3 regions of the Alteromonas sp. ABE4_545 genome follow, and region 2 is predicted to be linked to each of the others. Evidence: predicted binding sites of a transcription regulator. Region 2 holds the regulator's gene; each other region holds the start of a gene.
The links. Region 2 encodes sigma-54, which starts transcription at its own class of promoters, with help from an activator protein. Its sites were predicted from a motif close to GTTGGCACGNNNNTNGNNT; they were not measured.
Positions count from the first base shown of each region.

Region 1: the regulator sigma-54 is predicted to act here: its motif matches at 3,681-3,699, upstream of ACXAH6_RS06080 (LPP20 family lipoprotein).
Region 3: the regulator sigma-54 is predicted to act here: its motif matches at 4,325-4,343, upstream of ACXAH6_RS05750 (flagellar hook-length control protein FliK).

Region 1 is NZ_JBSWYY010000004.1:197,088-207,462, forward strand. It holds gene ACXAH6_RS06055 (CheR family methyltransferase) at 1-205, opposite strand, end outside; gene ACXAH6_RS06060 (chemotaxis protein CheV) at 223-1,149, opposite strand; gene flgA (flagellar basal body P-ring formation chaperone FlgA) at 1,332-2,024, shown strand; gene flgM (flagellar biosynthesis anti-sigma factor FlgM) at 2,169-2,516, shown strand; gene flgN (flagellar export chaperone FlgN) at 2,546-2,977, shown strand; gene ACXAH6_RS06080 (LPP20 family lipoprotein) at 3,044-3,517, opposite strand; gene ACXAH6_RS06085 (flagellar assembly protein T N-terminal domain-containing protein) at 3,927-5,036, shown strand; tRNA gene ACXAH6_RS06090 (tRNA-Arg) at 5,077-5,151, shown strand; gene ACXAH6_RS06095 (DUF6491 family protein) at 5,197-5,661, opposite strand; gene cyoE (heme o synthase) at 5,820-6,704, opposite strand; gene cyoD (cytochrome o ubiquinol oxidase subunit IV) at 6,752-7,081, opposite strand; gene cyoC (cytochrome o ubiquinol oxidase subunit III) at 7,081-7,698, opposite strand; gene cyoB (cytochrome o ubiquinol oxidase subunit I) at 7,695-9,689, opposite strand; gene cyoA (ubiquinol oxidase subunit II) at 9,692-10,375, opposite strand, start outside.
Region 2 is NZ_JBSWYY010000006.1:58,935-69,309, reverse strand. It holds gene mlaD (outer membrane lipid asymmetry maintenance protein MlaD) at 1-350, opposite strand, end outside; gene mlaE (lipid asymmetry maintenance ABC transporter permease subunit MlaE) at 363-1,139, opposite strand; gene ACXAH6_RS07925 (ATP-binding cassette domain-containing protein) at 1,139-1,936, opposite strand; gene ACXAH6_RS07920 (calcium/sodium antiporter) at 2,426-3,382, shown strand; gene ACXAH6_RS07915 (KpsF/GutQ family sugar-phosphate isomerase) at 3,383-4,360, shown strand; gene kdsC (3-deoxy-manno-octulosonate-8-phosphatase KdsC) at 4,361-4,915, shown strand; gene lptC (LPS export ABC transporter periplasmic protein LptC) at 4,912-5,475, shown strand; gene lptA (lipopolysaccharide transport periplasmic protein LptA) at 5,444-5,971, shown strand; gene lptB (LPS export ABC transporter ATP-binding protein) at 5,971-6,696, shown strand; gene ACXAH6_RS07890 (RNA polymerase factor sigma-54) at 6,765-8,249, shown strand; gene hpf (ribosome hibernation promoting factor) at 8,279-8,566, shown strand; gene ptsN (PTS IIA-like nitrogen regulatory protein PtsN) at 8,577-9,023, shown strand; gene rapZ (RNase adapter RapZ) at 9,053-9,898, shown strand; gene ACXAH6_RS07870 (HPr family phosphocarrier protein) at 9,898-10,170, shown strand; gene ACXAH6_RS07865 (hypothetical protein) at 10,191-10,375, opposite strand, start outside.
Region 3 is NZ_JBSWYY010000004.1:128,186-138,560, forward strand. It holds gene fliO (flagellar biosynthetic protein FliO) at 1-108, opposite strand, end outside; gene fliN (flagellar motor switch protein FliN) at 134-538, opposite strand; gene fliM (flagellar motor switch protein FliM) at 564-1,622, opposite strand; gene fliL (flagellar basal body-associated protein FliL) at 1,635-2,159, opposite strand; gene ACXAH6_RS05750 (flagellar hook-length control protein FliK) at 2,243-4,249, opposite strand; gene ACXAH6_RS05755 (WbuC family cupin fold metalloprotein) at 4,443-4,931, shown strand; gene fliJ (flagellar export protein FliJ) at 5,089-5,562, opposite strand; gene fliI (flagellar protein export ATPase FliI) at 5,562-6,896, opposite strand; gene fliH (flagellar assembly protein FliH) at 6,889-7,671, opposite strand; gene fliG (flagellar motor switch protein FliG) at 7,686-8,729, opposite strand; gene fliF (flagellar basal-body MS-ring/collar protein FliF) at 8,742-10,375, opposite strand, start outside.

The sequences.
Region 1 (10,375 bases), on a different contig from region 2:
CTTGTTGCAATAATTGCCTGTTACCACCAGAAATTGCGGAGTGAATAAGCGCATCTATGCCATCAAAATCATATTGATACAATAATGCGCCGAGTCGGCTACGCACCAAATACTGTTTGTTGTCGCCCAGTACTATTCCACATTGTTGTTCCAGATATTGACCAAACTTTCGATAGGCATCTGGAGACACTTCTTTGTTTTTCAACGACTATCACTCCGTTGCTATTCAGTCGGCTTTAGCCATTTTTGTACAGCGGTTGCCAGTTCGTCTGGGTGGAACTTGGCAATAAAGTCATCAGCACCTACCTTCTTAACCATCGCTTGGTTAAACACACCACTCAAAGAGGTATGCAGAACAACATGAAGTTTTTGTAACTCAGGGGTATTCTTAATCTCTGCCGTTAACGTGTAGCCGTCCATTTCAGGCATCTCGATATCAGAGACCAATACACCGACTTTATCCGTGACATCGCCAGTCTCTTCGGCTATTTGCTTCAGGCGGTTCAACGCCTCAAGACCGTTTTTAGCCATTTCAATTTCAAGACCTATCGTAGTTAATGCTTTCTTAACCTGATTACGTGCCACGGCAGAATCGTCAGCGATAAAGATAATTTTACCTTCACTGCCTTCCGTACTCAGAGTAGAGGCAACTTCGTCACTTACATCGGTATTCAATGGTGAAATTTCGTTGAGGATTTTCTCTACATCCAGAATTTCAACTAACTCATTTTCAACTTCGGTAACAGCGGTAAGGTAGCTAGCACGCCCGGTTCCCTGAGGGGGAGGCATGATGGTATCCCAGTTGGTGTTGATAATGCGCTCTACAGCGCCAACCAAAAAGCCTTGTACCGAGCGATTGTACTCGGCTATAACAATGAACGCCGTCGACAGGTCTTCAATACGGCGACCGCCGGTGGCCATGCTCAAGTCAATAACGGATATGGTTTGGCCGCGAATATGAGCCACACCTCTTACTAACGGGTTCAATCTCGGCATTGCGGTCAGTGGCGGGCACTGTAACACTTCCCGAACTTTAAACACGTTGATCCCGAAACGTTGACGGCCATTAAGCCTAAAAAGCAACAACTCAAGTCGGTTTTGGCCAACAAGTTGGGTTCGCTGGTTAACCGAATCAAGAATTCCAGACATATTTCACCTCTATTCAATATTCCGGGCATGAACATTGCGTTACCAATACTATTCAACTGAACTGTCAATAATCCGACAGTCTGGCGGCGCGAAAAAAGCCTGCCCAATCAAGATACTTTTAATCATAGTCAAAATGATAACAAGTGAACATGAAAAAATTTAATCTCTTAAAAAGAAATACTATGAAAGCGTTTTATTGGCTTGTCGTTTTTAACATGATTCACAGTGTCAGTTTCGCTCAAGCTGATGCTTCGGATCCCCGTGAGCCTATCTATCAAGGCGTCCATGACTATCTTCAACAGGAAGTACAAGGCGTTCATGACGATGTAAATATTGTAGTCGATGTTAATCAGATTGATAGTCGAATTGTTATTCCCGAATGTACGGGTGGATATAGCTTCCACAGTGCACCGGAATCTCTGGCTTCGTCGTATTTAACCGTGCGAGTAAGTTGTAATAGTAACGATTGGTTTTTGTTTGCGTCTGCTAAAGTCACAAAAACACAAACTATCGTAGTGACCAGCTCGACAATTAGTCCCGATACGGTTTTGAGCGCCCAAAACCTGTCGCTGGCAGAAGTTGACGTTAACCGCTTACGCCACACTCCGTACACTACCATTGAGTCGTTAGTCGGCGCGAGATTAAAATATCGCGTTCGGCCTGGCCAGCCCGTACAAGCAAATATGTTGTGCTTTGTTTGTAAAGGCGACAGAATCACAATTAGCGCTGTGGCTGGGACTATGCGTGTGAAAACTTCCGGCATAGCAGAACAAGACGGTGTCATTGGCGATACCATTAAGGTGACCAATACTAACTCTCAAAAAGGCATTATTGCGCAAGTAGCAAGTACAGAGGAAGTTATCGTAAATTTATGATAAACTTAGTGTTACGCTTTGGGGGTTAACACAACACCCTTGGCTGTCGTGATAGCAGATAAAAAATGTGCAATTACGACTAAAGTTATGCGCAGATTTGCCGATATAATGATCGAGGTAAATTAAAGGTAGTGGAATCCAATCATGGCAATTAATAATGTGAATAACGGTGTGCCAAAACCACCGTTAGATAACACAAAGCTGAATAACCAGCAGAACCAAAATCAAACTGTGAATCAACAGGGTGATGCGGCGAAGCAAGCAGCAGCTACGGCGAGCGTTCCTCGCAGTGACTCTGTGTCATTAACTCAGTCTGCGCAGCAACTTAATCAAGTACAAAAGAAAAGTGCTGATGCTCCTGTTAATCAAGAAAAAGTCGATAAACTTAAAAAAGCCATTCAGTCTGGCGAATATAAGGTCGACGCTCAGTCTCTAGCGAAGAAAATTGCTCGTCTGGAGTCTGAAATTTTTGGAGCGAAGTCCGGCGCTTAACCTAAGGTAAGGCGCAGATAATGGCAATTATGCAAGTATTGACTAAGGATATTTCAGATCAAATAGCACTTCTAGAGAAGTTAAAGGTTCAGCTCGAACAAGAGTTGCACCTTATTAGCTCTCGCGACGCTGAAGCGTTAATGAAGTTACTCGATGAAAAGAAAGACACCCTTAGCGAGATTGAGCGACTCGACGATGTAATTGCTCGAAGTTATAAAAAGGCGACTGAGGGCGGCGAAGCACTACCTCAAGAGACTCAGGATAAAATTGAATTGGCAAAAGTGTTATTGGAGCAATGCCAATTCAGAACTGAGATTAATCAAAAAGCCGTTGAACAGGGCCAATTGAAACTTCAGCACCTTCGCAACCTTTTGGTTGAGTTGAGAGCAAAAGAATCGCTCACTTATGATAAGTCAGGTAAAACGCGAGGCGGGTTACTTGGCAAAGGTATCAGCGCTTAATAACGCGTGGCAGAATAATAAAAACGGCGTCATTGAAGTGACGCCGTTTTTTCAATTGAGATACCGTTAATAGTACTGCACGTTCTTCACTCGCTTAGGGCGAGTACTGGTCAAGTAAATATCGTAAACCTTTTGCATATCCAGTTCTAGCTCAGTAGCGTATGTGTCCTCGCCAACAGGATAAGACTTTATCACTCTAGCACCGCGGATCACCCCTTCTACTGACGATTGCAACTGCGCGTTGTCCATCACCAGATTAGCCAACGACTGGTTACCATTAAGTCGCTGCCCATAAACTTGCTCTGCGAGTTCTCGATACGCGTCCAACTTTGACGCTCGCATAGCCATTAATGTTTTGGCTGTATCATTGTCACCTTTTTGTGCTTCAATCGGGGCGTAGCCGACTGCACGGAGTACAGGGTAAGTTTCTGGCTCAACGGTTTCCCATTCAACGTGTTTATCAAACAAGCTCGTACACCCCGACAGAAATAACACTGTCAAGACTACGACACCCATTGCCATGCGTTGGCGAATATTCATCATTTAAGGCTAACCTCTTACCCGTTAATAGTGCTCTATTTGAATCTAGTATGGCACACAAGCGCGACCTATATAGGTATCTATTTAACTAACGGTGCGTTTTGGCATATACCCGTCATCAAATATACTTAGAACCATCTTTTTTGTATTGGCATAGTACCGTCAGCAAGAAACGCGCCAGCAACACACCACCCTTACGCTTCTTTTACACTTGCATGTATTTGTGGAACAAAAAATGCAGTTCCCACACCATGCTCAACGATATTGTCAGACTGCTGACACTCAGTGAATTCATCAACATTAGGTAGAGATTGTAATGGTGTGGTTTAAGGCTAGTTCACAAGTTGCTAAACGCTCAAAGTTGTTGTCTAGCACTGTTGTAAAAACGGTGTGCTGTTGCCTTTCCCTTATGATCAGTTGGCAGAGTCATGCCGCCTGGTTTGAAACTCAAGGGCAAGCTGAAATCCGCAACGGCAATAAGATGCAAGCCAAGCAACAAGCCACCGAAGCAGCCATTAAGCAAGCCCTCATTTTCGCCGGTGCCTCCATACGCAGTGTGCAGTCTTTAACAAATGGCTTGTTAGATAAAGACGGCTTGGAAATTACGAGTTCAGGTGAGGTAAACCAGCTAGAGCTAATTGCAGAACGGTGGCATGACGACTACGTTACCGTAAGTATTCGCGCCGATATTTTTCCGAAAACCCAGCAGTGTTCTCAAGCGGGTAACCTGCGTACCCTCGCTACCACTTACTTCCCTATCGAACACTTTGTACAAGCCAAAGAAGGCAGTTTAGAGGCTATAGGTGAAGCTAGTGTTCAGCACTTACGCCAATTATTTCAGCAACACGCGCAATACAGCGCGATTAGTGCCATCGCCCCTTATGCTGCGCAATGGCAAAGTTACACGGTGCAAAATCAGGCGCCGGCGCTTGCGACTCAATATCAAACTCAATACGTACTAACGGGTATTATCAATGACTTAAGTATTCATCGCCCAGAAAGTGCCTCATTGGCGTTTTGGAAAGACGACATGCCCATGCGTACGTTTAGTTTAAGCATTAGCCTTATTGATGGCGCAAATGGCGCTCGGGTATTTGATAAAACTTACGATATTGAAGCGCCTTGGGATTACGACCGCTTTGTTAAGCTGGACCCATTTAGCCGACAATTTTGGCGAACTGATTACGGACAAGCCGTCAGTAAAGAACTGGCTACGCTCGTGGATGAAGTAGACAACACGCTCGCCTGTCAGCCCGTGACGGGCCGTGTACTTGCGGTCAGCAATAACCAGCTAAATGTGTCTTTAGGGCGTATGCATGGAATTTCTCCTGGAGATACGCTGTCACTCTACCAAGTAGAAGAATTCTTCGATAACTTAGACCGAAAACACATGCAATACCGATTGTTTCCAGTGAAAGTTAAAGTTGTTGAGGCATTTGTAGATAACGCCACCGTTGAAAGTGTCGACGGCAGTTACTTGGCGAATATTCAAGCAAATGATTTTGTTGCTAAGCGATAGGGCTTTTCCTTTCCGATGAAGTACTTATAATGGATTCTTCGTCCCTATAGTTTAATGGATAAAACAAGGCCCTCCTAAGGCTTAGATCTAGGTTCGACTCCTGGTGGGGACGCCAGATACAAAAAGGGACGATTAGCCCCTTCCGTTATCAGACAATGCTTTAATCCGCTGCTTCTGCTTCTTCAGCTTCATTCACGGCCTTCTGTTCTACCGCATTAAACTCTTTGAGTAGAGTTTGGTGTTGTTCTCGACTGATTGGATAGATAGTTTTGATATTGCATCTAAAATCAGCGTATTGAGGCGAGAATAAATAATCGGTACCCGCTGATAACTGATTCGACCTGAATTGACGGATACCCACTAAAAAAGAGTAATCCAGAGAGTCGCAACGAGATTGGAGCTGCACGAGATATTGCCGCATTGGGCTTGAGCGAATCACAACATAATAATCAGAAAGTACCGACCAGCTGTCTAATCGAAATGCGTTGACTGACCTTTTACTTTCTAGTTCATTAGTTTCGATAAAGTCACCAATAACCGCAGCCCGAGCTTGTTCAGTCGGCCCTTTTGACGCACACCCACTGAGTAACACAACGCAGGCTAGACACCCCAATAATAATTTCATATAAAATCCCTCTAAATGAATAAGCCAATGAAAACTAATTCATCTTATCTGAACTGAGGCTGAATAAACAATTTAAAAGAGATGAAAATCAGAAGAGTAAGAAAATAATGCGCGTAGAGTACAAATGAAAAACCCGCCAAGAGTGGCGGGTTTTCGTTTTAGTTTGCGAAGGCAAATAATGCGGGAGTACTGTGATAATCAAACGCCATCGTAATACTCAGCACGGTAATATTCAGAATCGAAAATCCAAACACTTGTCGCGCCCAGCCTGTTACATCAATGTCTTTGCGGTAACCTTTTAATGCCATCATTAGCCACCAAAAGCTGGTTGTACAGGCCACTGCCATAAAAGCCAGGCCGGTGTAACCGCCAAGAGGTAACAATAATGTCACCAACGCATAAACGCCGATGTACAGTACGATATGACGTTTCGCTTTCTCAATACCCTCTGCAACAGGAAGAACAGGAATATTCGCTGCGGCGTAATCGTCGTAGCGGAAAATCGCGATAGCATAAGAGTGCGGCATCTGCCACAAACTAAACATCACAAGTAAAATTGCTGCGGCACCATCAAAATGGCCGGTCACAGCGCAGTAACCCACAACAGGGGGAACCGCACCCGATAAACTGCCCACTAAGGTTCCATATACTGAGTTACGCTTCATATACAGGCTGTAAACGCCTACATAAACCACGTAGCCCAATGCAGCAAAGCTCACCGCTACGGCATTAGTGTACGTCGCTAGCAATGCAAAGCCTACTACGCCGAGTAAGATGCCGTGAGCAAGTGCAGCTTTTAGCGACATTTCACCAGTTACCGTGACACGATTTCGCGTCCGTTGCATTCTGGCGTCAATATCCCTATCGATGCAGTTATTCACAGCACAGCCTGATGCCACAACCAAGGACAACCCCACGATTGTTGCGGCCATAAGAAACCAATCTATCTCACCACGAGAGGCCATTAAAAAGCCACCCGCAACAGAAATAAGGTTTCCCATAATAATGCCGGGCTTGGTGACTTGTAAGTAGCGACGAAACACCACGTCTATTACTCCTAAATTTGCCTAAAACAATGTACTAGCTTGCGCTAGTACATCATCATTGCGTTGGATTCGTAAATAATCCATACCGATAGACCTACCACCAGTACGATAATGACCGCACTGAAGATAAATGAAAGCGTGCTTGCTTTGCCGTCTTCGGTTACAAAGTTCAAGTGCAAGAAGTACTTCAAGTGCACCCAAATTTGCGCTACTGCCATAATGGTAATGGTCCAGAAAGTCGTTGGCTTAGAGAAGCCCCCTTCCATAACCATCCAAAATGGGATCGCAGTTAAGATTACTGATAATACGAAACCAATAACGTAAGATTTTACGTCGCCGTGATCGGCATGGTTGTCTGTATGACTATGACTCATTACATGGCTCCCATCAGGTAAACAACGGTGAATACACAGATCCAAACGATGTCTAGGAAGTGCCAGAACAAGCTCAAGCAGCTAAGACGCGTTACAGTGCGATCACCCAAACCACGCTTGCTAACTTCGATGATCATTACTGTCATCCAAATCAAACCCGCTGTAACGTGACAGCCGTGCAAGCCTACCAATGAGAAGAACGCTGTTAAAAACGCACTCTCTTGTGGACCATTGCCATGAACAATCAAGTGATGGAATTCGTAGATTTCCATACCGATAAACACTGCACCAAAAGCGAAGGTCACGAGCAACCAAGCTAGTGTCGCGCCTTTTTTCTTAGCGTGAGCGCTAATCATGGCAAAGCCAAAGGTAATACTACTAAGTAGTAGCGCAGCAGTTTCTACCGCTACGAAGTCAAGTTCGAAGATATCTTTACCCGATACTCCGCCCGCAGTGTTCATAAACAACACTGCGTAAGTTGCAAAGAATGATGCGAACAACAAGCAGTCCGTCATCAAGTACAGCCAGAAACCGAATACGGTATTTCCGCCTGTATCGTGATGCTCATCGTGACCGTGGTCATGAGCCGCATCTAAGTTCGATGTAATGGTACTCATGCTGAAACCTCTTCTTTCACACCTGCTTCTTTCAGGTGAGCACGTTCAATCTCGATAATTTCATCAGGCTGTACGTAGTAATCTACGTCGTTGTTGTAGCAGCGGAACAAGAACGTCACGATGCCGCCAACAAGGCCAACGATTGCCAACCACCAAATGTGCCAGATCATAGCAAAACAGAACGCAGTGAATCCTGCACTCATGAAAATACCAGCTGAGGTATTCTTAGGCATGTGAATAGGCGCATAGCTTTCTTCAAGCTTGTATGCTTCGCCTTTTTCTTTCATGTCAGTCCATGCATCGATGTCGTGAACATGTGGGATTTTCGCGAAGTTATAGAACTGAGGTGGAGACGCAGTAGACCACTCAAGTGTATGACCGTTCCACGGATCACCTGTCGTGTCTTTAAGCGCTTCACGATTCTTGAAGCTAACGTATAGTTGAACCAACTGGAACACGATACCGAATAGGATGATAAATGCACCCACAGTAGCGATGTATAACCAGATGTTCCAATCAGGGTTGTTCGTATGGTTAAGACGACGAGTCATACCCATGAAGCCCAACACATAAAGTGGCATAAAGGCTACGAAGAAACCAACGATCCAGCACCAAGCAGAGCGCTTGCCCCATTTTTCGTCAAGCTTGAAGCCCATCGCTTTCGGGAACCAGAAAGCAAAACCTGCTAGGTAACCGAACACCGCACCACCAATGATGGTGTTGTGGAAGTGAGCAATCAAGAACAAGCTGTTGTGCAAGACGAAGTCAGCACCAGGGATAGCAAGTAGAACACCTGTCATACCACCAATAGAGAAGGTAACCATGAAGCCAAGTGTCCAGATTACCGGTACACCAATGCGTAGGCGACCACGGTACATAGTGAACAACCAGTTAAACAGTTTAACCCCTGTTGGTACCGCAATGATCATAGTCATCACACCAAAGAAGGCGTTCACGTTTGCGCTTGAGCCCATTGTGAAGAAGTGGTGTAGCCAAACGATGAAACCTAGAATTGAGATCGCACCACTTGCATAAACCATCGACTTGTAACCGAACAAACGCTTACCAGTAAAGGTAGAAATGATTTCTGAGAAAATACCAAATGCAGGCAAAATCAGAATGTATACCTCAGGGTGACCCCATGCCCAGAATAGGTTGATATACATCATGGCGTTACCGCCAGCGTCATTGGTAAAGAAATGGAAATCTAGGTAACGGTCTAACGTCAACATTGCCAATACTGCAGTGAGGATTGGGAATGAAGCAGCAATTAGGATGTTTGCCCAAGTACAAGTCCAAGTAAAGATAGGCATATCCATTAACTTCATACCTGGTGCACGCATCTTAAATACAGTAACCAAGAAGTTAACGGCAGTCAGCAAGGTACCCAAACCGGATATCTGCAGCGCCCATATATAGTAGTCGACCCCGACCCCCGGACTGTATTCCAACCCTGAAAGTGGTGGATACGCTACCCAACCTGTTTTTGCAAATTCACCCAGACCTAGCGAGATGTTGATTAGGATTGCACCACCTGCAGTCAACCAGAAACTTAGGTTGTTCAGGAATGGGAATGCCACATCGCGCGCACCAATCTGCAATGGCAAGATGATGTTCATCAAACCAATCATAAATGGCATCGCCATAAAGATGATCATGATGACACCGTGAGCCGTGAAGATTTGGTCATAGTGTTCTGGAGGCAGATAACCTTCTGCACCATTGGTAGCAGCGGCTAACTGAGTACGCATCATGATAGCGTCAGCAAAACCACGCAGAAGCATGATCATCGCAAGTACGATATACATAACACCTAGGCGTTTATGGTCAACAGATGTGATCCAGTTGTTCCAAAGCGGCGCCCAGCCTTTGTGTTTGGTGATTAGACTCGCAACAATGAGTCCAAGCACTGCAACCACACCCAATGTAACCATGACGATAGGCTCATGGTAGGGTACGGCTTCAATTGATAATTTACCTAAAAATGACATGATTACTCCTCACCGCCACTTTCATGATGACCGCCTGTATTTGCGTTATGGTGACGCATTACTTCAGTCTTTTCATGACCCACAGCATTATTGGGCTTTCCGTAGAAATCCATTGAGCCGTGATCTTGCATAAACTTCATCACAACAGAATGGAAAAGCCCTTCTGACACTGTGCCAAAGTATTCTACTGGGTGATATTCAGTAGGCTCAGCTAACTTAGCGTAGCGCTCCTGAGTAAGTGCATCGTTAGACGATTTTACTTTTGCAACCCAAGCATCAAAGTCCGCTTGTGTTTCAGTCGCGATAGTGTCGAACTGCATACCGGTGAAACCAGCACCACTGTAGTTTGAAGAGAAGCCATCGAATGTACCCGCGTGGTCAGCAATCAAATGAAGCTGTGTTTCCATGCCTGCCATTGAGTAGATTTGGCTACCCAATTGAGGAATGAAAAACGAGTTCATTGTGCCTTCGGAGGTGATCTTGAATTTCACTGGCACGTCTTTAGGAATGACTAATTCATTCACTGACGCAATGCCTTGCTCTGGATAAATGAAGAGCCATTTCCAGTTTAGTGAAACTACCTCAACCGTCATGTGTTCCCCGCGGCCTTCAATAGGCTTGTAAGGGTCCAACGCGTGGGTAGAACGCCAAGTGATCACACCCAAAACCACGATAATGATGATGGG
Region 2 (10,375 bases):
CCGGGTTGAAAACCAATATATTGTTCGCCCAATAAGCCCGACGTTAAAATTGACACCGAACTGGTCTCTGGGAACTCGCCATATTCACTTTGAATACTCAGTTCAACCACAGGGGTAAAATCGCTGTCGTCTAATTTAATCGACGCCACACGGCCTACGGTTACTCCACCCACTTTCACCGCTGAGCGCACTTTTAAGCTGCCGATGTTGTCGAATTTGGCATAGAGCGTATAAGTATCACCGTCGGCTGACATCGACTTGTTTGCCACTTGTAATGCCAACAACAACAGTGCTCCTACGGTAAGAATGACGAACACGCCTACCATCATCTCAGTTTTATACTTGTTCATTTACGCTCCCAATTACTCAATACCGAACATCAAAGCAGTGAGCACGAAATCCAGCCCCAACACTGCCAAAGATGAAAAAACAACTGTCTGTGTGGTTGCCTGGCTGATCCCTTCCGACGTGGGAATTGAATCATAGCCCTTAAATATGGCAATCCAGGTCACAACTAGGGCAAAAACAAGGCTTTTTATCACCCCGTTTACCACATCTTCATTCCATTCAACGGTCGATTGCATAATCGACCAATAACTACCGGCATCGACACCTAACCAATCAACACCAACTAGATGGCCGCCAAGGATACCTATTGCACTGAAAATCAGTGCCAACATTGGCATTGAAATAATCCCCGCCCAAAATCGCGGTGCAACAACTCGACGTAGAGGATCAACAGCCATCATTTCTAAACTGCTCAATTGCTCTGTCGCTTTCATTAAGCCAATTTCAGCGGTGAGTGCAGAGCCTGCTCGGCCAGCAAACAACAAAGCGGTGACCACTGGGCCAAGCTCTCGCAACAAAGACAACGCAACCATTGGCCCCAAACTTCCTTCGGCGCCATAGCCGACGAGAATGGTGTAACCTTGGAGCGCCATAACCATGCCGATAAACAAGCCTGACACGATAATAATTAACAGTGACTGAACACCCACTACATATACTTGGCGTATGGTAAGTGGCATGTTTTTTAATTGTGGCAACGCGAACAACGCGCCAAACAACATCATGCCCGCCCGTCCGAAAGCCGCAACTTTCGCTAACGTGTTAGCGCCGACTGACTGAATAAAGTTCATTATTTGCCTCCTAGCAAGGCTTGCTTGAGGTCATCAGCAGGAAAGTGGAAGGGCACAGGCCCATCTGCATTGCCGCGTAAAAACTGTTGAACTAACTCAGAATCACTGTTTTTGATTTGCTCTGGTGTACCCGCACCAATAATGCGTTTATCAGCCAAAATATAAATGTAATCGGCAATGGTCAGTACTTCGGTAACGTCGTGCGTAACCACAATACTGGTTAAGTTCAAGGCATCATTTAGCTCTTTGATAAGCTTCACTAGTACACCCATTGATATGGGGTCTTGCCCAGCAAAAGGCTCGTCGTACATGATTAAATCTGGATCTAATGCAATCGCACGGGCGAGAGCGGCACGTCTCGCCATGCCGCCAGAGAGTTCGCTCGGCATCAAACTGGCTGCACCACGTAACCCCACAGCTTGAAGCTTGAGTGATACGACGGTTTTAATAATATCTTCAGACAGCTTAGTGTGTTCACGCAGCGGAAAAGCCACATTGTCGAACACTGTCATCTCTGTGAACAAAGCGCCGCTTTGAAACAACATACTCATACGTCGGCGCGTTTCGTATAAACGGCGACGACTCATTGAAACGATAGACTCACCATCAAATTCAATATCACCTTCATCTGGGGTAAGCTGCCCCCCGATGAGTTTTAATAATGTCGTTTTGCCAATTCCGCTTGGCCCCATAACCGCTGTGATAGCGCCTTTTCGCACGTCTAACGAAATATCTTCATAGATAACTCGTTGACCGCGACGAAATGTCATGTCTTTGACTGTTACTAATTTATCCATCATTCGGTCGATTTTATGTATCCCAAAGAGGCTGCGTTAAGTTTCTGAAACGTCTGACTAACAGACCGGTAAAAAGTTTTGTCACTTTCAAATCCAGGCCACCATTTTACGCAATAATTGCGCTTGTCCCCAAACGTAAAAAGTTACAAGTTATGTTCTAAAATATAGAACTGAATGAAATGTAATGGAGGCGGTTATTAGGCGCGCACTGTCGCAATTGCGCGACTATGCGTCAATTTGGTTGCCGAGTCAACTACACATCATTTATTCCATTTAAAATTACACAAACTGCCTATAAACCTTTAAGCACTGCGATAAGAGTTTTACACTCATTTACGTCTATAGTGACCCAAAAGCCCTTTTCAATTTGTATAAAATTGTACCTGTGTAGCACTTTCAGCAATATCTGAACCAGTTTTGCAGTATCTGTAAAACCGAATTACAGTGTGAAAGCGAGCTCGACGCCTTTAAACAATACGTGGTAACTAAGTGATAACTCAGATTTGTATATTTTTGATTGGACTTATTATTCTGAGCTGGAGCGCAGACAAATTTGTTGTTGGCGCTTCTGGCTTAGCCAAAAATTTTGGTATCTCGCCCATGATCATTGGATTAACCATTGTTGCCATGGGTTCCTCGGCACCGGAGATTGTCGTCTCTGTGATAGCTTCTGTCAATGATAAAACGAACACAGCCATAGGCAATGCAATAGGCTCGAATATCGCCAACATAGCGTTGGTACTGGGGATCACCGCACTCATCCGACCTATTCAAGTACGTTCATTAACGGTCAAACGAGAGCTGCCTATCCTACTTTGTGTAACCGGTGGTGCAATTCATTTACTGCTAGATTACGAGCTTTCACGTCTCGACGGCATTATTTTACTCTCTCTACTGGTTCTTTTTATTGGCCTTATGCTTGTACTGGCGTGGCATTCAAGCCAGTCAGATCCGCTTGTGGACGAACAAGAAGCCGAGCTAAGTGCCACCATTACCAGCCAAAAGGCGACCCTATGGATTATAGTCGGGCTAGTTTTATTACCGCTGAGTGCCAAGTATATGGTGGATTCGGCAGTGAACATTGCTCATATGCTCGGTGTCAGTGATCTGGTGATTGGCCTGACTATTTTGGCCATTGGCACCAGTTTGCCTGAGTTGGCAGCCAGTATTGCAGGCGTATTGAAAAAGGAAGATGAACTAGCCCTTGGCAACATTATTGGCTCTAACACCTTTAATTTACTTGCAGTTTTAAGTATGCCGGGGTTGATTGCACCGGGGCTTGTAGACGACAATGCCGTGTCACGGGATATCTGGGTGATGGCTGCGTTAACGCTAATGCTGTTTGTTTTTAGTTTTAATTTTCGTGGCACACGTAGGATTAACCGGTGGGAAGCAGGTATACTCTGCATTAGCTTTGTGCTTTATCAGTGGTGGTTATTTAAATAAATGTCTGAACAAGCAAACTTATTTTTGTCGTCGGCCAAACAGGTCATCGACATAGAATCGTCGGCAATTGCGTCTTTGGGCGACCGCTTAAACAGCGATTTTGTCGCCGCCTGTAATATGTTGATGCAGTGCAAAGGCAAAGTCGTTGTGTCGGGTATGGGCAAATCTGGTCACGTTGGCCACAAGATCGCAGCAACACTCGCCAGTACCGGTACTCCTGCCTTTTTTATGCACCCAGGTGAAGCCAATCACGGCGACCTTGGTATGTTAAGCGAAAACGACGTGCTACTGGCTATATCTAACAGTGGTGAAACCGCCGAATTGCTCAACTTACTGCCTGTAGTCAAACGCTTGTCTGTACCTGTTATCGCCATGACTAACAAAGCCACCAGCGCGTTGGGCCAACATGCCGATGTTTGGCTAGATATCAGTGTAGATCGCGAAGCCTGCTCATTGGGCTTAGCCCCTACAACCAGTACTACCGTTACATTGGTCCTAGGCGACGCCCTCGCCGTTGCCCTGCTCGATGCCAGAGGCTTCACTTCAGACGATTTTGCCCTATCTCACCCCGGCGGCAGTTTAGGCAGAAAATTACTAATGAAAGTGGCCGACATTATGGTGAGTGACGACAACATTCCGTGTGTACAGCAAACAGCCACAGTTTCTCAAGCATTGCTCGAAATATCCCAGAAAGGCTTGGGCATGACAGGTGTACTCAATGACCAACAACAACTTGTTGGCGTGTTTACCGATGGCGACCTCCGACGTATTCTCGATGCCCGCGTAGACCTGCACACCACGCAAGTAGAAAAGGTCATGACCCGAGGCGGTAAAACCACAACTGCAGATAAATTGGCCGTTGAAGCACTAAATCTCATGGAAAGTCATAAAATCAGTGCATTATTGGTTGTAGACAAGGATAATCACCCCATCGGAGCATTTAATATGCATATGTTACTCAAAGCAGGGGTAGTCTAAGTGAGTCAAACCAACACCTTATATGGTGAGATTAATACCGCGTTGTTCGAGCAATTACACCAAATTAAGTTATTTGTATGTGATATCGATGGTGTATTTTCTGACGGTCGTATTTACCTAGGCAACCAAGGCGAAGAACTCAAAGCATTTCACACCCGTGATGGTTATGGCGTTAAAGCGCTCGTAAAAATGGGGGTAAACGTGGCGGTTATCACCGGCAGAAAGTCAAATATTGTTGCCCAGCGCATGCGTTCACTCAACGTTGCTCATATTATTCAAGGCGAAGAAAACAAAGCAGATGCGCTAATTAACCTGATGAATGAATTAGGCTTAGCGGCGCATGAAGTGGCGGCAATCGGCGACGACGTACCCGATTTAGGAATGTACGAACACGCATCTGTACGTATTGCGGTTGCTGATGCTCACCCTCAGGTTCTCGAGCAAGCGAACTGGATCACCAAAACCCGTGGCGGCTTTGGCGCAGTAAGAGAGGTGTGTGACACAATGCTACAAGCACAAGGCCAACTTAACGAAATTCACGGTGCAAGTGTATGAGCCGAGTCGGCCTCAGTATCGCAGGGCTTTTTATATTAGCGCTGTTGCTATACGTGCCAAGCTGGATGTCACCGCCCCCTGAAGTCTCACAAGAGCAAGATATCCGGGCGTTAACGCCCACATACAAAGCGAAAAATATAACCACGCGAATTTACGATGAAGCCGGACACCTCAGTCACCAAGTGTTTGCGAAATCAATGGAACACTATGATTTACTAGGTTTTGTTCTGTTTAGTGAACCTGATTATACCTTATACACAGATGATACAAGTCAACCCTGGCATCTGCACGCTGATGAAGGCACCTTATACGACAACAATTTGATTCACTTAGAATCAAACGTCAGTATCACGAATGAAGATAACGACAATTTCGTACGCTCAATCAGTACCGAATTTATTGAAATTAACCTAAAAACCAAGATCGCAACATCCAACGAACCCATGATTATAAAAGGGGTGAACTTTGTGGTGACCGGCAATGGTTTTAATGCAAATTTAGAAACAAAACAGTACGAGTTAAGTCATCATGTTGAAACGATTTACACCCCTAGCCTGTAGCCTAGTATTGGGCTGGTTGCTGATTCCACAGGCTGTGGCTGGCGAAGCAGATTTCAAACAACAGATCCATATTAAAGCGGAAGACCAAAATCTGGATGGCGTTACCAAAACGCTTATACTCACGCGAAATGTCGCCATCAGCCAAGGCACTTTGTTAATTAAAGCTGATCGCGTAGAAGTGGTTAAAGGTGAAAATTCAGATGAAGGTTTTGAGGTCATTGTTGCTACTGGGAATCCGGCGAGCTATCAGCAGGATCTGGACAATGGTGAAACCGTATTTGCCAGCGCTAACGAGATCCGCTATGAAGTGGCCAACCGCATATTGACTATGGCTGGCGACGCCAAACTGGATCGCGACACCATTAAAATGACCAGTAATAATATTGTTTTCGACTTAATTAAAGAGCAAGTTCGCGCCGCAGACAGTGAAGGGGTTGAAACCGTACTAAGCCCAGAGTCATTTAACCAGTTGAAAGAAAAGGAACCGGAGCAGTAATGGCAACATTAACCGCGACCCATCTCGCCAAATCTTATAAATCTCGCCAAGTTGTGCGCGATGTAAGTTTGGAAGTATCAACCGGACAAATTGTTGGCTTGCTCGGCCCCAACGGTGCGGGTAAAACCACCACCTTTTATATGATTGTCGGTCTTGTTCCTTTAGACAAAGGGAACATTACCATCGACCAGCATTCACTCACGCATCAACCGATGCATGAGCGCGCTCGACAAGGTATTGGCTATTTACCTCAGGAAGCGTCTATATTTCGTAAACTCACCGTGTATGAAAACATCATGGCGATTTTACAAACACGCAAAGCGCTGACAAAAGCCCAGCGTGAAAGCGAAGCTGATTCACTACTTGATGAATTTAACATCAACCATATACGTAATAGTACAGGGATGAGTTTATCAGGGGGCGAACGCCGCCGAGTAGAAATAGCACGGGCACTTGCCGCCGATCCCAAATTTATTTTGTTGGACGAACCATTTGCTGGTGTTGATCCTATATCGGTTAATGATATAAAGAAGATAATCCAACACTTGCGTGATCGAGACATCGGAATTTTGATTACCGATCATAACGTTAGAGAGACGCTGGATGTATGCGAAAAAGCTTACATCGTGAGCCACGGAGAGTTAATTGCACAGGGTACTGCCGAAGACGTTTTGAGTAATCAAAAAGTGAAGGATGTATACCTAGGTGAGCAATTCAGGCTATAGTTAGGGTATCAAAGGAATATTTGTCTAACCAGCTACTACAGGTTAAAGCGTATTAAGATAAGAAGTAGATGAAGCCATCTTTACAACTCAAATTCAGCCAACAGTTAACGATGACGCCGCAGCTCCAGCAGGCGATCAAGCTGTTGCAGCTTTCCACTCTAGACCTCCAGCAGGAAATTCAGGAAGCGCTGGACGCTAACCCATTACTTGAAGTTGAAGAGGGTAGCGATTTCGACAACCTAGAGAAAAGTAACTTAGACAAGCTTACTGAGGGTGAGTCGACGACGGTGTCTTCTTCAGACAGTATTGAAAGTGGTGATGCGCTAGAAAAAAACGAACTGCCCGACGAACTGCCTATCGACAGTACATGGGATGAATACTATTCGGCCTCATCAGCGCCCGCATCGTCGTCTTCAAGCAGTGACGATGAACACGTTTATCAAGGCGAAACAACAGACGATATTCAAGCGCACTTATTGTGGCAAATGCGTCTCACGCCATTCAGCGACCTCGACCGCGCTATTGCCATTGCCATCATTGATTCCATTGACGAATCTGGTTATCTCACTTCGCCTATCGAAGATATTCTCAACAGCATAAATGAAGACGAAGACCTAGAAGAGCCTGTCGAGCTTGATGAAGTGGAATGCGTGCTTAAACGCATTCAGATGTTTGACCCAATCGGTTCTGGCTCGCGCTCACCTCAAGAGTGCTTGATGGTGCAATTGAAGCAATTCTCGCCCGACACGCCTTGGCTTGCCGAAGCCAAAATGCTGATTCAAGAGTACACTGACTTACTTGGCAGCAAAGATTATCGAACCTTAATGCGTAAAACGCGTCTGAAAGAAGACGAGTTACGCGAAGCTATGCGACTGCTCCAGAGCTTAAACCCTCGCCCGGGCAGTGCGTTAGTGACAAAAGAACCCGAATACGTGATTCCTGACGTATCGGTAGCGAAAAAGAACGGCCGTTGGAGTGTTGAATTAAACCCCGACAGCCTGCCAAAACTGAATGTGAATCAGCAATACGCAGCCATGAGTCGAAACTCGAAAAGCAGCAGTGATTCCCAATTCATTCGTTCTCATATGCAAGAAGCCAAATGGTTTATAAAAAGTTTGGAGTCGCGCAACGAGACATTGTTAAAAGTAGCGAACTGTATCGTACAACAACAGTTAGGTTTCTTTGAACATGGGCCAGAAATGATGAAGCCTATGGTACTGAACGACGTAGCTGAAATGGTGGACATGCACGAATCTACGATATCGCGTGTTACCACGCAGAAGTACATGCACACACCTAGAGGTATTTTTGAACTGAAATACTTCTTCTCTAGCCATGTTGCCACTGAATCGGGTGGTGAATGCTCTTCAACGGCTATTCGTGCATTGATCAAAAAATTGGTGGCGGCTGAAAAGCCAGCTAAACCGCTCAGCGACAGCAAGATTGCTCAATTGTTGGCCGACCAAGGCATTAAAGTAGCCCGGCGGACAATAGCAAAATACCGGGAATCGTTATCGATTCCACCGTCTAACCAACGCAAGAGCTTAATTTAATTAAGCTGCAAACCAAAAGGAAGACGACTATGCAAATAAACCTTACTGGTCATCATATTGAGATCACAGATTCTTTGCGTACTTATGTCGATACCAAGTTCAGCAAACTTGAGCGTCATTTTGATCATATTTCTAACGTGCACGTGATATTAAATGTTGAGAAACTCAACCAAAAAGCCGAAGCCACGATGCATTTGAGTGGAGCAGAAGTATTTGCTTCATCTGAAAACACCGATATGTATGCTGCGATCGATAGCATGGTCGATAAACTCGACCGTCAAGTGATCAAGCATAAAGAAAAGCTTAAAAAACACTAATTAAGACAGCATGGATATTAAAGCCATTGTTAGCCTGAACCGCACCGAGTGTGCGGTTCAGTGCAATAGTAAAAAAAGAATTCTCGAAATCATTAGCGATATCGCCGAAAAAACGACCCCAAATGTCGACAAAGTAGACGTACTCACGGCCTTATTAGCACGTGAAAAAATGGGTAGTACAGGTATTGGTAATGGTATTGCGCTCCCTCATGGTCGGCTTCCTGGCTTGGACAGAGTCATTGCCATTATTGTCACCAGCGAACCTCCCATCCAGTTCGATGCTATCGATAATAAACCCGTCGATATCTTTTTTAGTTTACTGGTTCCTGAAGAACAAACCGAAGGCCACTTACAAACCTTGGCCACAATTGCCGGTAAACTGAGCGATAAAGACACCGTAAAAGCCATTAGAAACGCCACTAACGGCGATGATATTCTTACCGCACTAGGCGAATAGTAGCGTAAAGCGATTTAGGGAGAAGCGCATTGAAACTCATCATTATTAGTGGCCGCTCAGGTTCAGGAAAATCGGTCGCATTACGCGCCCTCGAAGACTTAGGCTACTATTGCGTCGACAATATTCCCGTTAATCTTTTGCCCACCCTCACACACACAGTGGTTGACGAATACGACCAAGTGGCCGTGAGTATAGACGTTCGCAATCTGCCTAAAGACCCGAACGAACTGGTAGAAATACTCGATTACCTGCCAGCGTCTTGGTCAATGACAATCGTGTATATCGACGCCAGTGATGACATTCTGGTGAAGCGCTTCAGCGAAACTCGCCGTTTGCACCCTTTAGCCAAGCTCAATAAGTCGCTGTCAGAGGCCATACAAGCAGAAAAAGCCTTGTTAGCGCCGATAGCCGAGCGCGCAGATTTGTATTTAGACACAGATAAACTGTCAATTCATCAACTCGCCGAACTCATTCGTGAGCGTATTTTAGGAAAGAAAAGCTCTCGCTTAGTGTTGGTATTTGAATCCTTTGGTTTCAAACATGGCATTCCCAAAGACGCAGACTATGTTTTCGATGCGCGATTTCTACCCAACCCTCATTGGGAGCCCGACCTAAAACACCTTACTGGTCTGGATGCTCCTGTTGAGGTATTTCTTGGGTCGCAACCCATAGTGACAAAGTTTATTTGGCAAATTCAGAATTTATTAACCACGTGGTTACCGCATTTAGAACGCAATAACCGCAGTTATGTCACTATCGCTATTGGGTGCACAGGAGGCCAGCACCGCTCGGTTTTTGTTGCCCAAAGCCTAGCGAAAAACTTCAGCGACATACATCCAGATGTTCAAATTCGCCACCGAGAGTTGAATCAATAATGCGTATTGAAAAAACCGTCACTATCGTCAACAAGCTAGGATTACATGCACGAGCAGCGACTCAACTGGTGCAATTGGCCAACCAATTCGATGCTCAAATTATGCTTCACAAAGGCGATAAACAAGCCAACGCCAATAGTGTATTAGGGTTAATGATGATGGAGAGCCATCAAGGCGAGCAAATACTCTTAGTCAGTGAAGGCCCCGATGCTGAAGCTGCGCTCGACGCTGTGGAAGCGCTCATTGCCGGTCGGTTTAATGAGGCTGAGTAAAACACTCAGCCCCACCCTATTTACTCCAATTTAATGTAATTGCCTGAACACGAGCTATTAACCGCCAGACCGTCTTCTTGAGCACTCAGGTTAATCCCCAAGCGACAACGTTCGACCACTTCTACCCAGCGTTCATTCAAGTCACTATCGAGAATAATCAACAGAGAACGTTGAGAGGTTGCTCGCAGTTTAGCAAGTAGCACCA
Region 3 (10,375 bases), on a different contig from region 2:
GATAACCACCAATAGCGAGAGAAAAATTGACAGCACAGATTGAGGATTGGTAATACTCGAGGGGGAACTGGCCACTACGGGCAAGGAGAAAAACAGGAAGGTTAGCACGTAACCTCCTGTTTTTAATGATTTATTACCTAAGCTTTTTAATTCTTTCGATTTGACTAATAACATCCGTTAACCGAATACCAAATTTGTCGTTGACCACTACTACTTCACCATGAGCAATCAACGTGCCATTGACCAATACATCCAGTGGTTCACCTGCTACGCGATCAAGTTCTACCACAGACCCTTGGTTTAACTGTAGCAAATTTCGAATGCTAATATGACTGCGACCCACTTCCATTGAGATCGTAACTGGAATATCGAGAATTGTATCCAGTTTTTTCTTCTCTTCTTGAGTGATGGGTGCATCATCGGTCAATTCGTCTAATTCGGCAACCTGTACATCGTCATCGCCACCTTCAGCCTCTTCGCTTTCAGCCTGCTCGGCCATCGCTGCGGCCCAATCGTCCATACCGTCTTCTTCACTCATGGTAGTGCCTCTTTACGCTTAACCTTTACAGGTCTTCTTCTAAAATCTGTAACTCAGCGTCGTTGTCGATCACTCGACCACCCCGAGTTAATAACTGTAGCTCAGACTTCACTGATGTCGGTCTGGCAATTTTTTCTGTTATCTTCAACGCCAAGTTGTCTCTTGAACGGCCTAATTTGGCACGGAACGTTGGCAGTTGTTCAATTAATACGGTGATGTATTCTGGCATTTCTACCGGAATAATATCACCCGGTTTAAAATCCATAATATCTTGCAGAGTCAGTTCTAAATCGAGCATATGGGTGGTGAGCGCTACTTTGACATCCATAATTTCATCTCGTAGCGCTTTACTCCACCTTAAATCGGTGTCTTCTTTGTCGCTTTGCACACCGGCATCGAGTAATTCACGAATGGGTTCTAACATCGAGTAAGGTAACGACACGTGAAAATCGCCGCCACCGCCGTCTAGCTCGATATGGAATGAACTGATCACGACAACTTCTGTAGGACTCACAATGTTCGCCATCGCAGGGTTCACTTCTGAATCTAAATATTCAAAAGAAACATCCATCACCGGCGCCCATGCCTCTTTGTAATCCTCAAAAATAATTTTGAGTAGCATTTGGATTATTCGGCGCTCTGTGGGCGTAAACTCCCGCCCTTCGATTTTGGCGTGATAACGGCCGTCGCCACCAAAGAAGTTGTCTACGAGAATAAACACTAAACGCGCTTCCATGGTAATAAGCCCCGTTCCTTTGAGGGGACGGAAGCGCACCATGTTTAAACTGGTCGGAACGAATAGGGTATGAATGTACTCGCCAAACTTAATCATTTGGATACCGTTTATCGATACCTCAGCGGAGCGGCGCATCATGTTAAACAAGCTCACTCGCATATGACGTGCAAAGCGCTCATTTACAATTTCAAGCGTAGGCATTCGCCCACGCACAATTCTATCCTGTGACGAAAAGTCATATTCAAGCGCAGAGGAGTCCGAGGGAGAATCGGAAACCTCTTCTTCTTCTACATCATCGACACCGTGTAGTAGCGCATCAATTTCGTCTTGTGATAGTAAATCGCTCACCAGTACTCTCGCTTATTGCATCACAAAGCCAGTAAATAAGACCTTTTCAACGACCTTACCACCCGCAATATCTTCCATTTTAGTTTGAACCGATTTTAGTGCTTCGTCCCTCAATGCCATCTTGCCTGGCTCTGTTACCAGATCATCGGCATTGGTCGCACTAAAAACTTGTAACAGCGTTCCTTCAATGGAAGGAATATGTGTTTTGGCTATTTCTTCATTATCGGCGCCACGGACCATAAGCTGAACTTTGATTTGAACTAAACGGTCACGGCCTGCTCCCGGTACGTTAAAAACAAAGGGGCGTGGCATCGCGACGTAAAGTGCAGTGCCGATATCTGCCTGTGAAGGTGCTGCTTGTGCAACAGGTGCTCCGCTCTCTTCCGCCAATTGTTCTGCCGCCGAAGGGTCATCGCCCATAAACAAGAAGAAGTATGCCGCTCCTCCGCCAACAATGAGTACCACAGCAATAATGATGATCAACATCATCTTGCTCTTTTTCCCACCTTCTTCAATCTGTAACTCTTCTTCAGCCATTTTTTACCTCACATCCCATTTGTTTCGCGTATTATGAGTGTTCACAAACAAATGGCAATCTTCTCATACCTAAAAATGGAAGTTTAGGCGTAGTCGTCGATTGCGCCAAGGTGTCGACGCGTTATTGGTTGTTCAATTACCGTGCCAGCCTCGTCAAAATCATCATTGCTTTGGCCTCCTCGTCCTCGACCTTGAGCAAACTCACCGTCTCCGTTGGCGTTATTTCCCTGCTCACCTTGTTGACTAACAAAAGATTCGCCAAGCTCGATACCTTGCTCCGCTAACATGTCACGTAACCGTGGTACAGCATCAGCAATCGCGTCGCGTGCCTGCTGAGATTGCACAACAAAATTCACACTTGCCGCATCACCGGATACATTCACTCTTATTTGCATGCTGCCCATTTCTGGCGGGTCGAGTCGAATTTCAGCCATGGTATTTCGGCTGTTCATCATCCAGCGAATTTTTTCATTTAGCTGTTGCTGACCTTCAGGCTGCATTATATTGACTGGCTTGTCCTGACTGTCGAATTGTTGACGGGCTTTTGTTACGTCCTGAGCAACTTGAGCATTGTCGGTGTGACGCTGCTCAGCCGCCAACACTTGTGCAAAGTTACCATCGGTATTTGTGACATGTTGAGCAACCGTCCGAGCCATTGACAGAGACTGGGTTAACTGTGCCAACTGCTGGTCTAACTGCAAGCTTTGCTCTGAAGTAACATTAACCCCAGCGTCAACGTATGCTTTGGCCACCAAATCCTCTAGATTAATCGCTGGCTCATGACCTTTAGCCAATTGTTCTTTTATTTCGCTTAACCCCGCTTGCAACGACTGCTTGACCGCGCTTTGCTGTGCGTCTGTCATTGGCACAACTGAGGTGGCAATTTCTGTCACGCTTTTAGTCATCACTTCTGCGGTGGCAGAGTCATTCGCCATTAATTTCAGTAGGTCGATGGAGTTAACATCAGCGTTTTCATTTTGCTCTGCAGTGGTTGCTTTAGTCGCAGACTCTCCCCCTATCGTGGTAGGAGCAGGTCGAGGCATAGGCTGAATGGTGTCATTGGCAGCAAATCGTTTTACCTGGCCTTCGCCTTTTAACTCAGCATCAATCAAAGCGAGTAAGGTTTCTGCGTCTGCCAAATGCTGCTCATCCGATTTTGAAACATTATCAAACACATCTTGTGCCGCAGAATTATTTGAGCCTTCAACTGTACGCGCATCTTGAGGTGCAGAGAGTAACTTCATCGCTTCCAGCATACTCGCTGCCAGTGCAAGTAACTCTTCATCATCGCTGCTGGTTAGTGACCCCGCCTCTTCGACTGACAATTCATCAGCCTCTACATCGAGGTCAGCCATTGCCGACAATTTGTCAGAAATCGCATCCAATTTTGTCATCACTTCTGTCAACAGGGCTTTTTCGTCATCGGTTAATGGCGTTTGTGTATCCCCTTGCCATAAGCCCTGCGCTTGTAGCGTTTGCCTCAAAGACAACAAGACTTCGTCAGAATATTCCGTATCAGCACTCAATAACTCCGCTGCATCGCCAGCATTGATATTGTCAACCTCGGCGCCTTCCCCCGAAATACTGTCGGCAACAAGCTCGCTTTCTTCGGTATTCAACTCAGCCTCTTGTTCTGTTTCAAGGGTATTGTGTTCAGCGTTATCAAGCTCGGTTTGCTTGTGCTCTAATTCTCTCACCGCATCAACCAGTGCCAGCCAATCAATCTCTGAGTCTGTGGTTTCTTCAGTTGCTGATAGCACCTCGTTATTGACATCTTCCTCAATAACCTCATCGTGCATTTCATTTTCTTGTGTTAATTGCGGGTTTGTTTCTGTGCCTGCTTCCTGCTTTTCAGCGACAACTTCACCCAACGCCTTGTCTGCCTTCGGCTGCGCAGAGGGCAACGTTTTTTCGTCACTAACATTGCTTTCTGCTTTTTGCCTCATGCGATCCGTATCAGCTTGTTGCATTCGGAGCATGGCATCAAAATCCAAGCCATTTCTAGCGCTTTCTTGAGTTTCTTCATTTGAAGAACGTGATGTAGGCGATGCGGCAATATCTGCACGTGGCGTGGCAAGCTGTTGCATCATAATCTTGTGTCCTGTTTCCGCTTTCTGGTAAAACCTCGGGCGTTTACCATAAAAATTGAGCTATCGAGGATTACAGAGCAAATCCCGTTCCAAAACGGAATACACAACCAACAACAACTGGATTGATTCACGTGAGATCAGTATTCTTGAGGTATTGATACGTTAAAACAATGCCAAGGCAGAGCGCTAATCGATGGAAAAATTTGATGATGATTTTTTTGACGCCCTAATACAAACCGCGGCTGCTAGCCCTCGCCGCAGAACGAACAAAAACCTGCACAACAATTACAGCGACCCCGTGCAGCGTTTATTCATTGCCATGATGCCCGATTCCTACGTACGCCCCCATCGACATAGCAACCCGATCAAATTCGAATTTTTCATGGTGCTCAAGGGGCAATTAGATATTTTAATTTTAACGCCCGAAGGCCAACTTCTTGAACGCGTGAAACTAGATGCCGATGGTGAATGCAAAGGTATAGAAATACCGCCAAACACATGGCATTGCACCGTTTGTTACGGCCCGGTCGTTTTTGTAGAAGTAAAACAAGGCCCTTACGAGATCACCGATGACAAAGATTTCGCCTCTTGGGCGCCTCAAGAAGGCGAGGCAGAAGCAATGGCGTTTATTGAGAAAATGAAGGTACTCAAGGTGGGAGAAAGCTTGGTAGAAAGCAGATAGTGAAAATAAATAACCAACAATCAGGGTTGTATATTTCCTAGGCGTGAGTATCACACACCCCCCCTATGAAGATAAAAATTTGCAAAACCATCGCCCTTGGCGACATTGTCGCCAGACAGCTTATATTTTTTGATTGCAAGAGGCTGTAAGACCCGCACTATCGAACTTTTAGCGCTGCTTGCCTAAGAAACTTTTGAGTAGCAAATTCATCCATCAAGTTTTGTTCCTGACGGGCGTGGATCACACCCAGTTGCGCGTGCTTTTTGTCAATTAACGTCGTCACCGCTTTTTCTTTCTGCTGTTGCTGTAGCCATTGTCGCTTACGTTGATCAGCGGCTAATGTGGCTTTTGATAAGATAGCGGTTTGTTGTTCACAGGCTTTGTCGAGTTTACTCACGAAAGCCAAGTGCTGGTTATAATTTCTGGCCTCTAACCCCTGCTTACCGTTTTGCTGCACTTGGCGCATATAGTCTAACCGGTACTGCTCCAAGCTTTGCAACTTTAAGCGCTGTTCATCCACGTATTGCTGAGCAATTTGATACGCATTCGCTGCTCGCTGGGTTTTGTCTGCTTCCCAACGAGACACTGTATTGAGTTGTTTCAATGATTGATTTAGCTGACGTGCGCTCATTAGCCTTTACCTAATCCACCGGCCAATTTTGCCATTCCAGCTAAACACTCGTCATAGGGAATGACTTGCTTCATACCTTGTTGCAAAATAGCTTTGATTGCAGGTTCAGCATTGATAGCAAGATCAATACGCGGGTCGGTGCCTTTGGTATAAGCGCCAATAGCGATCAAGTCGCGGTTTTGATTGTAATTAGAGTACACCTGACGAATTCTTCGAGCTTGTGCTAAGTGTTCATCACTCACCACCATCGGCATAACACGGCTAATCGACGCTTCAATGTCGATTGCGGGATAATGCCCGCTGTCAGCTAACTGGCGAGATAACACTACGTGCCCATCCAAGATTGCGCGAGCGGCGTCGGCGATAGGGTCTTGCAAGTCATCACCTTCAGTGAGAACAGTGTAAAAGGCCGTAATGGAACCTTGATTATCGCTGCCGTTTCCAGCCCGTTCAACCAACGCAGGTAAACGCGCAAACACCGAAGGCGGATACCCTTTCGTTGCCGGAGGCTCGCCTACGGCGAGTGCAATTTCACGTTGAGCCATTGCGTAACGTGTTAGCGAGTCGATAAGCAACAACACTTTCAGGCCTTTATCACGGAAGTATTCCGCAACAGTAATTGCCGTTTCGCACCCTTTCAGACGCATCAAAGGGGAGGTATCTGCCGGGGCAGCAACAACCACCGCTTTTTGACGCTCTTCTTCTGTCAGAATGTCATGGATGAATTCTTTCACTTCTCGGCCACGCTCACCGACCAAACCAACCACAACAACGTCGGCGGCACTGCCACGGGTCATCATGCCAAGGAGCACACTTTTGCCCACGCCACTTCCGGCAAACAGGCCCATACGCTGACCAATACCCACCGTATTCAGTGCGTTGATTGCGCGTACTCCCACATCCATGGGTTCACTAATTTGACGACGAGTAAGAGGGTTAATTGGCGGCTTATTGGTAGACACACGCGTTTCGGTTTCAATTGCGCCTAACCCATCGAGAGGCTGTCCGTTACCGTCTATCACACGCCCAAGCAGGCCCATTCCCACGGCTAAACCACCTTCTCGATTTAACGGCATCACCCGAGATCCTGGCACTATGCCTCTAACAGCTTCGGTGGGCATCAAATAGGTAATATTATCGCCGAACCCCACAACTTCTGCTTCAATTTCACCATCAACGGTTTGCACCATACACTGACTCCCCACTGGGAGTTGGCAGCCTACCGCTTCCAGTGTCAGGCCTATTCCGCGAACGAGTTTTCCCGCAGCGACGATAGGCGGATGAGGCACTTGCTTTTCAAGGTGAGCAAAATAGTCGGCGAGCGGGTTACTCATCGCTAAGCCCTTGCTCACTCAAAAATTTGTCGAGTACTTGACGAGCTCGCCGTTCGATAGATACATCAACAGCGTTATTTTTAGTGATAATTTCACATCCTCCGCGCTCTGCCGAGGGCGCTTCCACTAAATGCCAGCCTTTTTGCTGAATTTCTTCTTCGCCAAAATGTGAGGTGATCACGGCGAGGTCTTCTGGATGCAAATGAATTTGATAATCTTTTTCTTCTATGGGCAACGCTTTCATACCCTCGCTTAACGCTTGAAGAATAACATCAGGAGACGTGGTGGTTTCTTTTCGAATAACTGCACGCGCCAAAGCCACAGACAACTTCACAAGCTGCTGTTTTACTTCGCCGTCGGCTTTCTCTAGCGGGTGATGAAGCGTATCGGTTAGCTGTTGCCAAATGGTGGCAAGTTCAGCAATTTGCGCTTGCCCCTGTTCAAGGCCTTGGGTTTGCCCCTCTTCAATCCCTTGCGCCAAACCTTGTTCATGACCTTGTTGCAACCCTTCTTCTTGGCCTTTTTCAAAGCCTTCTTGCTTACCTTGTTCAAAACCTTCTTCATACGCGGCTTGTCGGATAGCTTCTATCTCTTCGGCAGTAGGAGGAAGTATTTCAGGCTCTTCCTCTGGAGGCTCGTACTTCCAGTCTGAACGCCGGTTTAGCAAGTTCGTTTTGCGTAAATCTGCTTTAGATTTTGGGTTTTCTACAACCGGAATTTCCCAAGACTTCGCTTGTTCGAGTTCTTCAACCGTAAAGGGTTTGTTATTCATAATCACTTCTCAGCCAATTATAAGAACTCTTCGCCGCCACCACCGCCAAGCATAATTTCGCCAGCGTCAGCCAATCGACGAGCCACAGACAAGATTTCTTTCTGGGCAGTTTCCACTTCACTGATCCGCACAGGACCAAGAGCTTCAAGGTCATCAACCAACATTTCTGCCGCGCGTTTAGACATATTACGTGTGATCTTGTTCTTGAGTTCTTCATCAGCGCCTTTAATTGCTTTAAGCAGCGCATCTTGCTGAACTTCTCGTAAAATAGCTTGAATGCCGCGGTCGTCTACATCCACCAAGTTGTCGAACACGAACATCAAGTCTTGAATTTGCTGACTCATCTCTTCGTCCTGCTCGCGGATGGCATCCATCAACTGCCCTTCTACGTTGGTATCTAGGTAGTTCATAATATCAGCAGCAGATTTCAAGCCACCCATTTTGGCCGCTTGGGTTCCAGCCTGACCAGCAAACTGTTTCTCCATAATCTCGTTCAATTCTTGCAATGCGGCCGGTTGAACTTCTTCTAAGTTGGCCACGCGCATAAGTAGATCTAAGCGCACTTTTTCGGGGAATTGCGACAAAATCTCGGCGGACTGTTCAGGCTCTAGGTATGACAAAACGATAGTTTGGATCTGCGGGTGTTCGTTGCGAATAATACTCGCCACCTGCTTGGAATCCATCCACTTCAATGAATCAAGCCCTTTCGCGCCAGACCCCATCATAATTTGGTCGATCAAATTGGCGGCTTTGTCTTCTCCCAACGCCGCCGTCAGAGCGCGTTTAACAAAGTCTTGGCTTTGGAAACCAATGGTGCTGTAATTTTGTATTTCATCAATGAAGTGTTTATGCACAGCGGTAATTTTCCCCTGTGTCATATCTTCGATTTTTGCCATTTCAGAACCCAGTTTTTGTACTTGTTTAGGTTCTAAATGCTTTAAAATTTGTGCAGCATCTTCTTCCGACAAACTGAGCAGTAAGATGGCAGCTTTTTCAACCCCTTCTAACTTACCAACGTCGTACGACTCATCGCCGGCTGGCGCCGCCATTTCTTCAGCCATCGTTCTCTACCTCTACTCGTCCTGCATCAACCAGCCCTTCACTACTTGGGCTGATAGTTCTGGCTCATTCGCTACCAATGCACGAACAGCTTTTAATACGTCTTCATCTTTGTGTAAATCAGGCAACATCAATGAGCCATCTGGTGCGAAGCCCACCTGACCTTCGTCAAAATCTTGCGACAACATGGTAATGGTTTCATCACCAAGATCGAGCCCTTCATCTGCATCAAAGTCGTCGCCACCCTTAGATTCATCAGGATTCATTAGCTTGCGGAGCATTGGGCGCACTACAAACAAGATAAGCGCTAAAATAGACAAACCACCCACAGCCAGTTTAAGTATAGGTAAAAACTCTGGGCGTTCCCACATTGGCACTTCTACATCTAAGCCTGTATCGATGCGACTAAACGGCATACTGACCACTTCTAAACTGTCACCTCGTGTCACATCGAAGCCGATGCCACCCTGTAACAAACGGCGGATATTCAGTAACGCTTCCTGGGTTCTAGGCTCACTGGAAACTTCGCCTTCCTCGCCAACGTTCTGTACATAGTCAACGGCAACTGAAACGCTTAAACGTCGAATTACTCCAGTTTGCTGCTTAGTGTGGCTGAAAGTGGTATCTAGCTCATAGTTACGAGTAGATTCTTTGCTACTTCTGCCTGGTACAGGGTTTGTCTGCGCACCTTCGCCTACCGCTTGTTGAGGAATGACTGACTCAGTAGGGGGTTGATTAGATATCGCGCCAGGTACCCCACCGACTAAACTCCCCACTGAATTTTCTTCAACAGTCATTTCACTGCGCACTGCGGGTAAATCAGGATTGTAAGTACGTTGGGTCTGTTCTACCGAAGTGAAGTCCATCGTGACGTCGGCTTGGGCAGTATAATTGCCAACACCAAGAACAGGGATCAAGATAGCGTCAATTTTTTCCAGATATTCTTGTTCTCGCTGACGCTCGATTTCGTATTCTTTACGCGCTCTTGAACTCATTGAGTCTTGAGAGCCAGAGTTTAGCAAACGGCCATTGCTGTCTGTAACCGTTACCCCTTCTGGGTCCATACTTTGCACTGCTGACGCCACAATATCGATAACCGCGTCAACTTCTTCACTACTAATCGATGCGCCGCGACGCGCGGTTAGTACCACTGTTGCACTGGCTTTTTTCTCACGTCTGGCGAACACGTTGTCTTTTGGAAGGGCCAACAATACACGGGCTTTTTTAATGCTGTCGATATCTTCAATAGTGGCTGAGATTTGCTGTTCACGGGCATGCTTTAAGCGCTCCATTTCAACGCGCTGACTCACCCCAAATCCCATGTCTTGCATAATAATATCAGTGCCGGCTTCACCACCTTGGGAAAGCCCTTCACGGGTCATACCGAGTTTAATACCTTGGTATTCATCAGCCCGTACATGAATGATATTCCCCTTTAACTCATATTCAATTTGGTTGGCATCGAGGTAGTCGAGGGTTTCGATAAGCTCTTCGGTTTCCATTTTCGCAAGCGGACGATAGTCCGGCTCTTGCATCCAAATTAGAATGAATATGCCAATCGCAATACAGATAATGAGGACAACAATGAGCATAATTTGACGCATCATATCGGCATTGCCAATCGCGTCCATAAAACCTGACTTTTGTT